Regions from separate parts of the Rhodobacter sp. NSM genome, predicted to be linked through region 1. Evidence: riboswitches for the same ligand, from Rfam matches in the RefSeq annotation. Region 1 holds a riboswitch; the other holds the start of a gene.

Region 1 (4,105 bases):
GACACCGTCACCGTCTGGTTGGCCGCCATGTCGCCGTTGGAGAAGCCGACCTCTCCCTCGATTGACGCGCCTGCCGGATAGACCGACGCGATCACCTTGTGCGCCATGGCCGGCAGGGGCGCCAGCATCAGGATCAGCGCGAGCAGGACTTTCATCTGGCGGCCTCCATGACCGAGAAGAGCTCCGGCTTCACCTGCCGGATCAGCGACACGGCCGCGCCGGTGATGGCCGCCTCGACCGCCATGACCGGAATGTGGGTCAGAAAGACGAGCTTGGCCGCAGGAAGGAATTGCTCGCCGGACAGCGCGAGTGCTGCGCCGACGCACACCGCCGTCAGTGCGATGGCGAGCGCGCCGCCCACCGCACCCGAGATCGCGGCCATGGCGGGCGGGCCGGCAAGACCGCGGCGGCAGAGCATTCCCGCCAGAACCGCCGGAGCCGCGATGTTGAGCGTATTCACCCCCAGCACCGTGACACCACCGAAGCCGAAGAAAACCGCCTGCAGCAGGAGGCCCACGAACAATGCCGGAAACGCCGCCCAGCCGAGCACCAACCCCGCGAGCCCGTTCAGGATCAGGTGGACCGACGACGGCCCGATGGGCACATGCACCAGAGAGGCGACGAAGAAGGTCGCCGACAGCATACCCGCCACGGGTATCTTTTCGACAGGCAGGTGACGCAGCCCCTGCCCGACGCCGGCCGCGGCCAGCACCGCGCCCGCAACGACCACGGGACCCGAAAGCGCGCCATCGACGATGTGCATCGGCCTACTCCAGATCCCAGGCGCGGACCCAGATCACCGCGTCCTGACTCAGCTCCTTGCCCGCGTGCTCCTTCACCGGCCCGGTTCCGAGCGCGGCGAAGCCCCACCATCCGGCCGTGGGAATGCCGAAGGTGAAATAGCCGGCGTCGTCCGAGATCGCGACCACGGCACCGCCGGGCATCGGCCGGGCCGTGGGGGTCCTCGGGGCGTTCGCCACCGCATCGGGTTCCGCCGCCATGTATTCCACCTCGATCACCGCGGCGGCCACCGGCTCGCCCTCGGACAGGACGCGCCCGGTGAAGGTCGAGCCGGCGATGACGTTGTAGGGCTTGACCAGAGGCAGGATCTCGGTTGGCAACCCCTGCGGCTCGGTCCAGTCCGTCGGCAGTTGCATGCGGTTCAGGTAGACCTTGGCGTACTGCTGGATGTAGATGTCCTCGGACGGCTCCAGATAGGGTGCGGCCTCGACCACCAGCACGTAATCGCCCGCCTTCGTCACCGGCACCATTGCATCAAAGGCCTGCGCCGCGTTGGAGACGCCCGCGAAGGTGAAGGGCCTGAGGCTTTGGGAGAGGTCGATCCTTTGCCCGCGGCTGACCGCGTAGAACGCCTGCGGCCTGCCCATGTCCATCACATGTCCGTTCTCGAACGGATGCCAGAAAACGAGCTTCACCGGCACATCGCCCGGTGCCTCGATCAGCGGCGTCTCGGCATAGATCAGCTGGAAATGCGCCTCGGCGGCGGCAGGCATCATGAGGCCCGCAGCAAGCATTGCGTGACGGAGTTTCATCGTCGTCCCCTCTCCGGCCCTATCCTGCGGGCGGTCGTGCGAAAGGACGGAGGGGACCCATGGCACGGGGCGCGGTCGCGTGTTCCTGCGCCGTTTCCCGCGCCAGACGCGCACCCCGGCGTCCGGTGGAAGGCGCGGGATCGCTCCTCGCGCGCCAGCGGCAGGTCTCCTGGCTCGCGGGTCTCAGCTCTGGCCGACCTTCCCGGGCGCAGCGCCCAGTGGCATGTCCGGCCTTCGCTCACCGCTTACAGTTGCGGGGGCAGCCGCGGAGTCGGCACTTCGGCCTCACCGCATTCCCTCTTTCCTCTTCCTTGCGGAAGAACCGATGGCGCAGACGTTGAACCCCGTCCCGCAGACCCTGTCAACAGCGATGTTGCCGCGCGGCCCGGGCGTTGACTCTTCCGCGCTCCTTGCCCGACGCTGTAGACACGATCGGTGCCTGCGATGACCCCCGCAGGCGAAAAGGGAAGCAGGTCCGGGTCCGGCGATGCCCCCGCAGCTGCGATCGGCGAGCCTTCTGCCATGCCGCTGCCCCCCCGGGGCGGGCAGGCGTTCGAGCTGCGGGCCCGGAGACCTGCCGGACCGAACCACCACCCGGCCGGCGGGCCCGGAGGCATGGACCCGGCGTCGCGCCGGGAACGGCGCCCCGATGCCCTCCGGACCCGCTATCGAAGGAGAGGCAATGGAGCCCAAGGACACCACGCTGAACGAGGCCTTCAAGGGGTTCACAAATCGCGACTGCCCCTTCCTGCCCTGCCACCCCGGCGTGAAGCGCGCGTTCAACTGCCTCTTCTGCTACTGCCCTCTGATCGCTTACCAATGCCCCGGCCCCTATCAGACCTATACCGACCGTCACGGTCTTGTGCGCAAGGACTGTTCGAGTTGCACGCTGCCGCATGACGGCTACCTGCAATCGTGGAACTTCATCCAGAAGTGGCTGGAGTATCCGCAGCCGTGGAGCGGCCGGCCACAGACCGATCCGCCTGTCGCGCGGCCGCGCCCGCTCGGAGAGCCCGACGAGGCCATGGCCAGGAACGGAAACGGGTGACGCCCCACCGGCAGCCGCGCCGCCTCGGCACCAGCAGGGCAGCTTGAGGGCTGGCCAGCCGCGACTCTACGGCCGTTCACGGGTATCCGGCGGCAATCAGGTGGAAGAAGCTGCCCGTGACATGGCCGCGGCAGGAGCCGGTCTCTGGCACCGGGTTGCCCTCGGCATCGGTGACGGAGGCGAGCGGCGCGTCGGGCTGGTCGAGGATGGTGGAATAGTGGAATTCGTGGCCCGCAAGTCGGGCCCCCACGGCATGTCCCGGCAGCGGCGACAGCAGATGCGCAGTGCGATAGCCCAGATGCAGCCGCCGCTGTTCATAGCTGGTCACGAGGCCGAGAAGCCCCGCCATCCGGTGGTGCTGGCCGCCGGCATCCACCAGCGCCGTGCCGAGGGCCATGTAGCCGCCGCATTCGCCATGGACAGGGCGGGTTTCGGCATGGCGGGAGAGACCCGAGCGAAAGGCCTCGGCCGCCGCCAGCCTGCCGGCATGCAGTTCCGGGTAACCTCCCGGCAGCCAGACCAGATCGGCCTCGGGCGGGGCCTCGTCGGCGAGCGGGGAGAAGGGCAGGATCTCGGCCCCCGCCTCGCGCCAGCCGGTCAGAAGATGCGGATAGGTGAAGGTGAAGGCCGCATCCGATGCAAGTGCGATCCGCTGTGCGGGTGGTGGTGGCAGACGACCGGCGGCCGGCGCCGCACCGGCCCGCGCCGCCGCGCGGAGCGCGTCGAGATCGGCATGATCGCGCAGGAGCGCGGCGAGACATCCGATCGCCGCCTCCAGGTCGGGATGCTCGCCCGCCTGAACGAGCCCGAGGTGCCGTTCGGGCAGGACGAGATCCTTGCGCCGGGGCAGCGCCCCGAGCACGGTCAGGCCGAGGCGCGCCATCTCGCGGCGGATCATCGCCTCATGCCGCGGCCCCGCCACATTGTTCAGGATCACGCCTGCGAAGTCAGGCGCCTCGGGGTGGCGCGCGAAGCCGAGCGCCGTCGCCGCGGCCGACTGCGCCTGCCCCCCCACGTCCAGCACCAGCACCACGGGCCAGCCGAAGCGCCGCGCGATCTCGGAGGCGGCCCCTCGCCCCGTTCGCCCGGCCGTCGAGGTCCCGTCATAGAGGCCCATCGACCCTTCGGCGATGACCAGATCCGCTCCCTCCGCCCGGAACGCCAGCGCGCCGAGCAGGTCTTCACCCATCGACCAGCCGTCAAGGTTGAAGGATGGCCGCCCCGCCGCCGCAAGGTGAAAGGCAGGGTCGATATAGTCGGGGCCGTTCTTGAACGGCTGCACGACCAGACCCGCATCGCGAAACGCCCGCAGAAGCCCCAGCGTCACCGTGGTCTTGCCCGAGCCCGAGCCCGGCGCAGCAATCATCAGACCGGGCGGCCAGATCACCGGAAGCCGCCGGGATCCTGCTCGCGCCGGGCGGGTCTCGTCGTCCTGCATGCCAACCTTTCCCTGTGGGAGGAACGTATGCGAAGGCAGAGCGCGCCCGCGGGAACCCGTTGCCGG
Region 2 (4,105 bases), on a different contig from region 1:
GATGGCGCCCGAACTGGGCGATTCGAAACCGGCGATCAGCCGCAGGAGCGTGGTCTTGCCGCAGCCCGACGGGCCGAGCAGCGTGAAGAACTCGCCCCTGCGGATCCCGACCGAAACATCGTCCAGCGCGCGAACAGCCACCTCTCCCTGCCCGAAGGCCTTGACGACGTTGCGGGCTTCGACGGCAATGGGTCCGGTCAAGGATCGTCTCTCCATGCTGGTCTGATGCGAGGTTAGGCAGCCGCCTGTCTCCAAGGCAACTGTCTCGCTCAGGAATCGACCAAAGGGGCAGGGCGGCGGCCGATCCAGGGCGCCGCGCGCTCGATTTCTGCGCAGAGCGCGATCAGCTCCTCGTCGGCGCCGAAGCGGGCGGCGAGATGGACGCCGATCGGCAAGCCGTCCGCACTCATGCCGAGCGGCAGGCTCGCCGCCGGCTGGCCGGAGGCGTTGAAGACCGCCGTGAAGGGGGAGTAGGCAAAGACGCCCTCGGGGCCGGTGCGGAAGGCCACGTAATCCTCGGTCGTATGGGCGAAACGGCCCACACGGGCGGGGGGCTCGGCCAGCGTGGCCGACAGCAGGACGTCGATGCCGTTTCCCTCGTCGGGATCGAAGACCGCGGCCATCTGGCGCCCGAAGGCGTGGATCTGGCCCACCGCCTCGAGATATCGCTCGCCGGGGATCTCGGCGGCACGCCGCAGCGCGCCCAGCGAGACCGGCTCGACCAGCCCCTCGGGGGCGCGCCCCTTCAGCGCCTTGCGGATGCCAAGCGCCGTGCCGCAGGCCACGATGTCGGTCCAGGCCTCCATCATCATTGCCACGTCCGCCTGCGGGAGGCAGGGCCGCACCGCGTGGCCCAGATCCTCGAGCAGCCGACCCGCGGCCTCGACCGCGGCCCGCACCTCGGGATGGATCGGGGTGCCGGTGAAGGTCGTGTCGCAGATCCCCACGCGCAGCCGCCGCGGCGGGCGGCTGATCGCATCCGCATGGCTGCGCAGAAGGGGCGGCGCCCAGTAGGGCGCGCCGGGATCGGCGCCCGCGCAGGCGTCGAGCATGTGGGCCGTGTCGCGCACGGACCAGCTGAGGAAGCCGTCGATCGCCATCCCTGCCCAGCCCTCGCCCGCGTAGGGCCCGTCAGGCAGCCGCGCCCGCGTGGGCTTCATCCCGAAGAGCCCGCAGGACGAGGCGGGGATGCGGACCGACCCGCCCCCGTCCGACCCGTGGGCCACGGCGACGATCCCGGCAGCGACGGCGGCGCCCGCGCCCCCCGACGATCCCCCGGAGGTGCGCTCGAGGTTCCAGGGATTGCGGGTCGGTCCGCCATAGACGGCGGCCTCGGTCGCGGGTCCGATCCCGCCCTCGGGCGAGGTCGTGCGCCCGAAGGTCACGACACCGGTCGCGCGGATGCGCTCGAAGATCGCGGAATCGCGCGGGTAGCGCGTGTTCTCGAGCAGCCGCGAGCCGTTGTGCGAGGGGAAGTCCACCGCCTCGCATCCGAGATCCTTGAGCAGGAAGGGCACGCCGCGGAACGGCCCGCGAGGAAGGCCGGATGCGATGGAGCGCCGCGCGCTTTCCTCCTGCAGCAGAACTACCGCATTGAGCGCCGGGTTCAGCGCTGCGACCGAAGCCAGCGCCGCATCGAGCAACTCCTCTGGCGTCACATCGCCGCTGGCGACAAGGGCCGCGAGGCCGGTTGCATCATCGGCGCCGAAACTTCGGAACATGCGGGTCCTCCATGCCTTTCGCGCCATGCTGCGGCGGAGAGGTGCGCCGCGTCCAACCTTTTCGCACCGCCCGCGCAGGAACGCGGGCGACAGGGGGCGGTGACGCCTGCTTGACAGCGCCGATGCTTGTCCTATTGAGAACCTGCTTCGGTTCCGGCGTCGTGTCCGGATGAAAAGGGAACGCGGTGCGGGCGATGGTCCAACTCCGCGGCTGCCCCCGCAACTGTAGGCGGCGAGCGACGACCGATCATGCCACTGGGTGCGCCCCGGGAAGGCCGGTCCGAGCGAAGACCCGCGAGTCAGGAGACCTGCCGAAGTGATCACCCTTTCCTGTGCGCGGGGCGCGTGCGGGAGGCGGGCCTTCCGCTTCAGGTGACGATCACCCTCGGCGGAAGGGATGACCCTTTCCGAGGACATGACAGGTCAGATCCGGCATCGCCCGGACGGAAAGGGACAGATGAAGAAGACAGCCGCCTCGCTCCTTGCGCTGATGGCCGCAGCTCCGCTGCAGGCGCAGGACATCGCCCTCGACGAGATCGTGGTCTCGCCGAGCCTCGTGGCCACCGAGGCAAGCCGCACCGGCGCCTCGGTCGACGTGGTGACGGCCGAGGACCTGCAGGCGACGGGCGAGATCCTGGTGAGCGACGTGCTCGCACGGCTTCCAGGCGTTTCCTACACCCGTAACGGCGGCCTCGGCACCTCTACGGCGCTGCGGATCCGCGGCCTGGGCCCGGCCTATCAGACGGTGCGGATCAACGGGATCGACGTGGCCGATCCCTCCGTCACGGAGTCGAGTTTCGACTTCGGCAGTCTCACCGCCGGCGGCATCGCCCGGATCGAGGTCCTGCGTGGTTCGCAGTCGGCGATCTACGGGTCGGAAGCGGTTGCGGGCGTGGTGGATATCGCCACCTACCGCCCGACCGAGCCGGGCACCTCCGGGCAGGTCACGCTCGAGGCGGGCAGCAACCGGACCTTCAATGGCGCCCTTTCGGCGGGCATTCTGGGAGAGCGGGGCGAACTGGCCTTCACGACGGCCCGCACCGTGACCGACGGCATCTCGCAGGCTGCCGCCGGAACCGAGCGCGACGGCTTCGACACGACCTTCCATGCGCTTTCCGGGGCCTACGACCTGACGGAGGATCTGCGCATCGGCGCGGCCTTCATCGCGCGGGACAGCGATCTCGACATCGACGGGCTCGTGTTCGACGAGAACTTCAACAGCAGCCTGGCCGATACGGACGACCGGGCAGCCGACCGTCTGCGCGGTGGTCGCGTGTTCGTGGACTTCACGCTCGGGCAGGTTCGCAACGAGATCGCCTATGCCGCCGCCGACACGCGCCGCGAGTATCCCGGAGGTTTTGTCGAACTCTATGAGGGCGAACGCCGCGCCCTTTCCTATCTCGGCTCGGTCGAAATGGGTGCACTGGGTCTGTCGCTCGGAGCGGAGCGGACGAAGGAGAGCTTCGAGAGCGACACGAACTCGGGCGACCTGACGACCGATGCGATCTTTGCCGAGGCGCGCTACGCCTTGACCCCCGCGATCGACCTCTCGTTCGCGGCGCGCCACGACGATCCTTCCGACTTTGACGGCAAGACGACGGGCCGCGTCGCCCTCGCCTGGCGCCTGCCCGACGACCTGATCCTCAGGGGCGTGGCTGGCACCGGATTCCGTGCGCCTTCGCTCTACCAGAGGTTCGGACCGGAAGGTTCGGACCGTCTCGGGCCGGAGACCAGCCGCAGCTACGAGCTGGGTCTGGAGAAGCTGCTGCCCAACGGCGGAAACCTTCAGGCGACCGTGTTCAGGACCGACATCACCGACCGCATCGCCTACATCGCCGGTGCGACCTTCTGCGCATCTCCCTGGGGATGCTATGACCAGCTGGACGGCGAGACGCGGACGAAGGGCGTCGAGATCTCGGGACGCAGCCCGCTGGGCCAAGGCTGGGAAGTCTTCGGCAGCTACACCTACACGGATGCGGTGGACGAGGAAAATGCTGTCGAGACGCGCGCCATCCGCGTGCCGCGGCACGACCTCGTTCTGGGCCTCGAAGGGCAGATCGCGGATCGCACGCGGGGGATCCTCACGCTGCAGCATGTGGCGGATGTCCTCGACGAGACCTATCCCGATCCTGCTGCGCCCCTCGATGACTGGACGGTCGTCAACGCGACGGTTACCTACGAGGTGACGGATGCGGCGGAGGCCTTCCTCCGTGTCGAGAACCTGTTCGACGAGGAGTATCAGACGGTGCGCGGTTATGCCCAGCCCGGTCGCTCGATCTATGCGGGCCTGCGTGCGCGCTTCTAGGCGCCTTGCGCTTGCGCTGGCGGCGGGTCTCGCCGCCGCTCCCGCCGTGGCCGAGGCGCCGCGGCGGGTCGTGTCGATC

Evidence for each region. A riboswitch is a leader RNA that binds a small molecule or an ion and turns the genes downstream of it on or off. The one in region 1 is predicted to bind cobalamin.
Region 2: another riboswitch for cobalamin. It lies ahead of ACTVZP_RS01555 (TonB-dependent receptor plug domain-containing protein); the one in region 1 lies ahead of ACTVZP_RS12300 (DUF4198 domain-containing protein).

Annotation. Positions count from the first base shown of each region.
Region 1 is NZ_JBQPXH010000005.1:140,080-144,184, reverse strand. Features, by position in the region: gene ACTVZP_RS12310 (carboxypeptidase-like regulatory domain-containing protein) at 1-155, opposite strand, end outside; gene cbiM (cobalt transporter CbiM) at 152-763, opposite strand; gene ACTVZP_RS12300 (DUF4198 domain-containing protein) at 768-1,553, opposite strand; cobalamin riboswitch at 1,696-1,895, opposite strand; cobalamin riboswitch at 1,970-2,149, shown strand; gene ACTVZP_RS12295 (cysteine-rich small domain-containing protein) at 2,236-2,601, shown strand; gene ACTVZP_RS12290 (cobyrinate a,c-diamide synthase) at 2,678-4,039, opposite strand.
Region 2 is NZ_JBQPXH010000001.1:326,605-330,709, forward strand. Features, by position in the region: gene ACTVZP_RS01545 (ABC transporter ATP-binding protein) at 1-201, opposite strand, end outside; gene ACTVZP_RS01550 (amidase) at 270-1,721, opposite strand; cobalamin riboswitch at 1,853-2,051, shown strand; gene ACTVZP_RS01555 (TonB-dependent receptor plug domain-containing protein) at 2,179-4,026, shown strand; gene ACTVZP_RS01560 (ABC transporter substrate-binding protein) at 4,001-4,105, shown strand, end outside.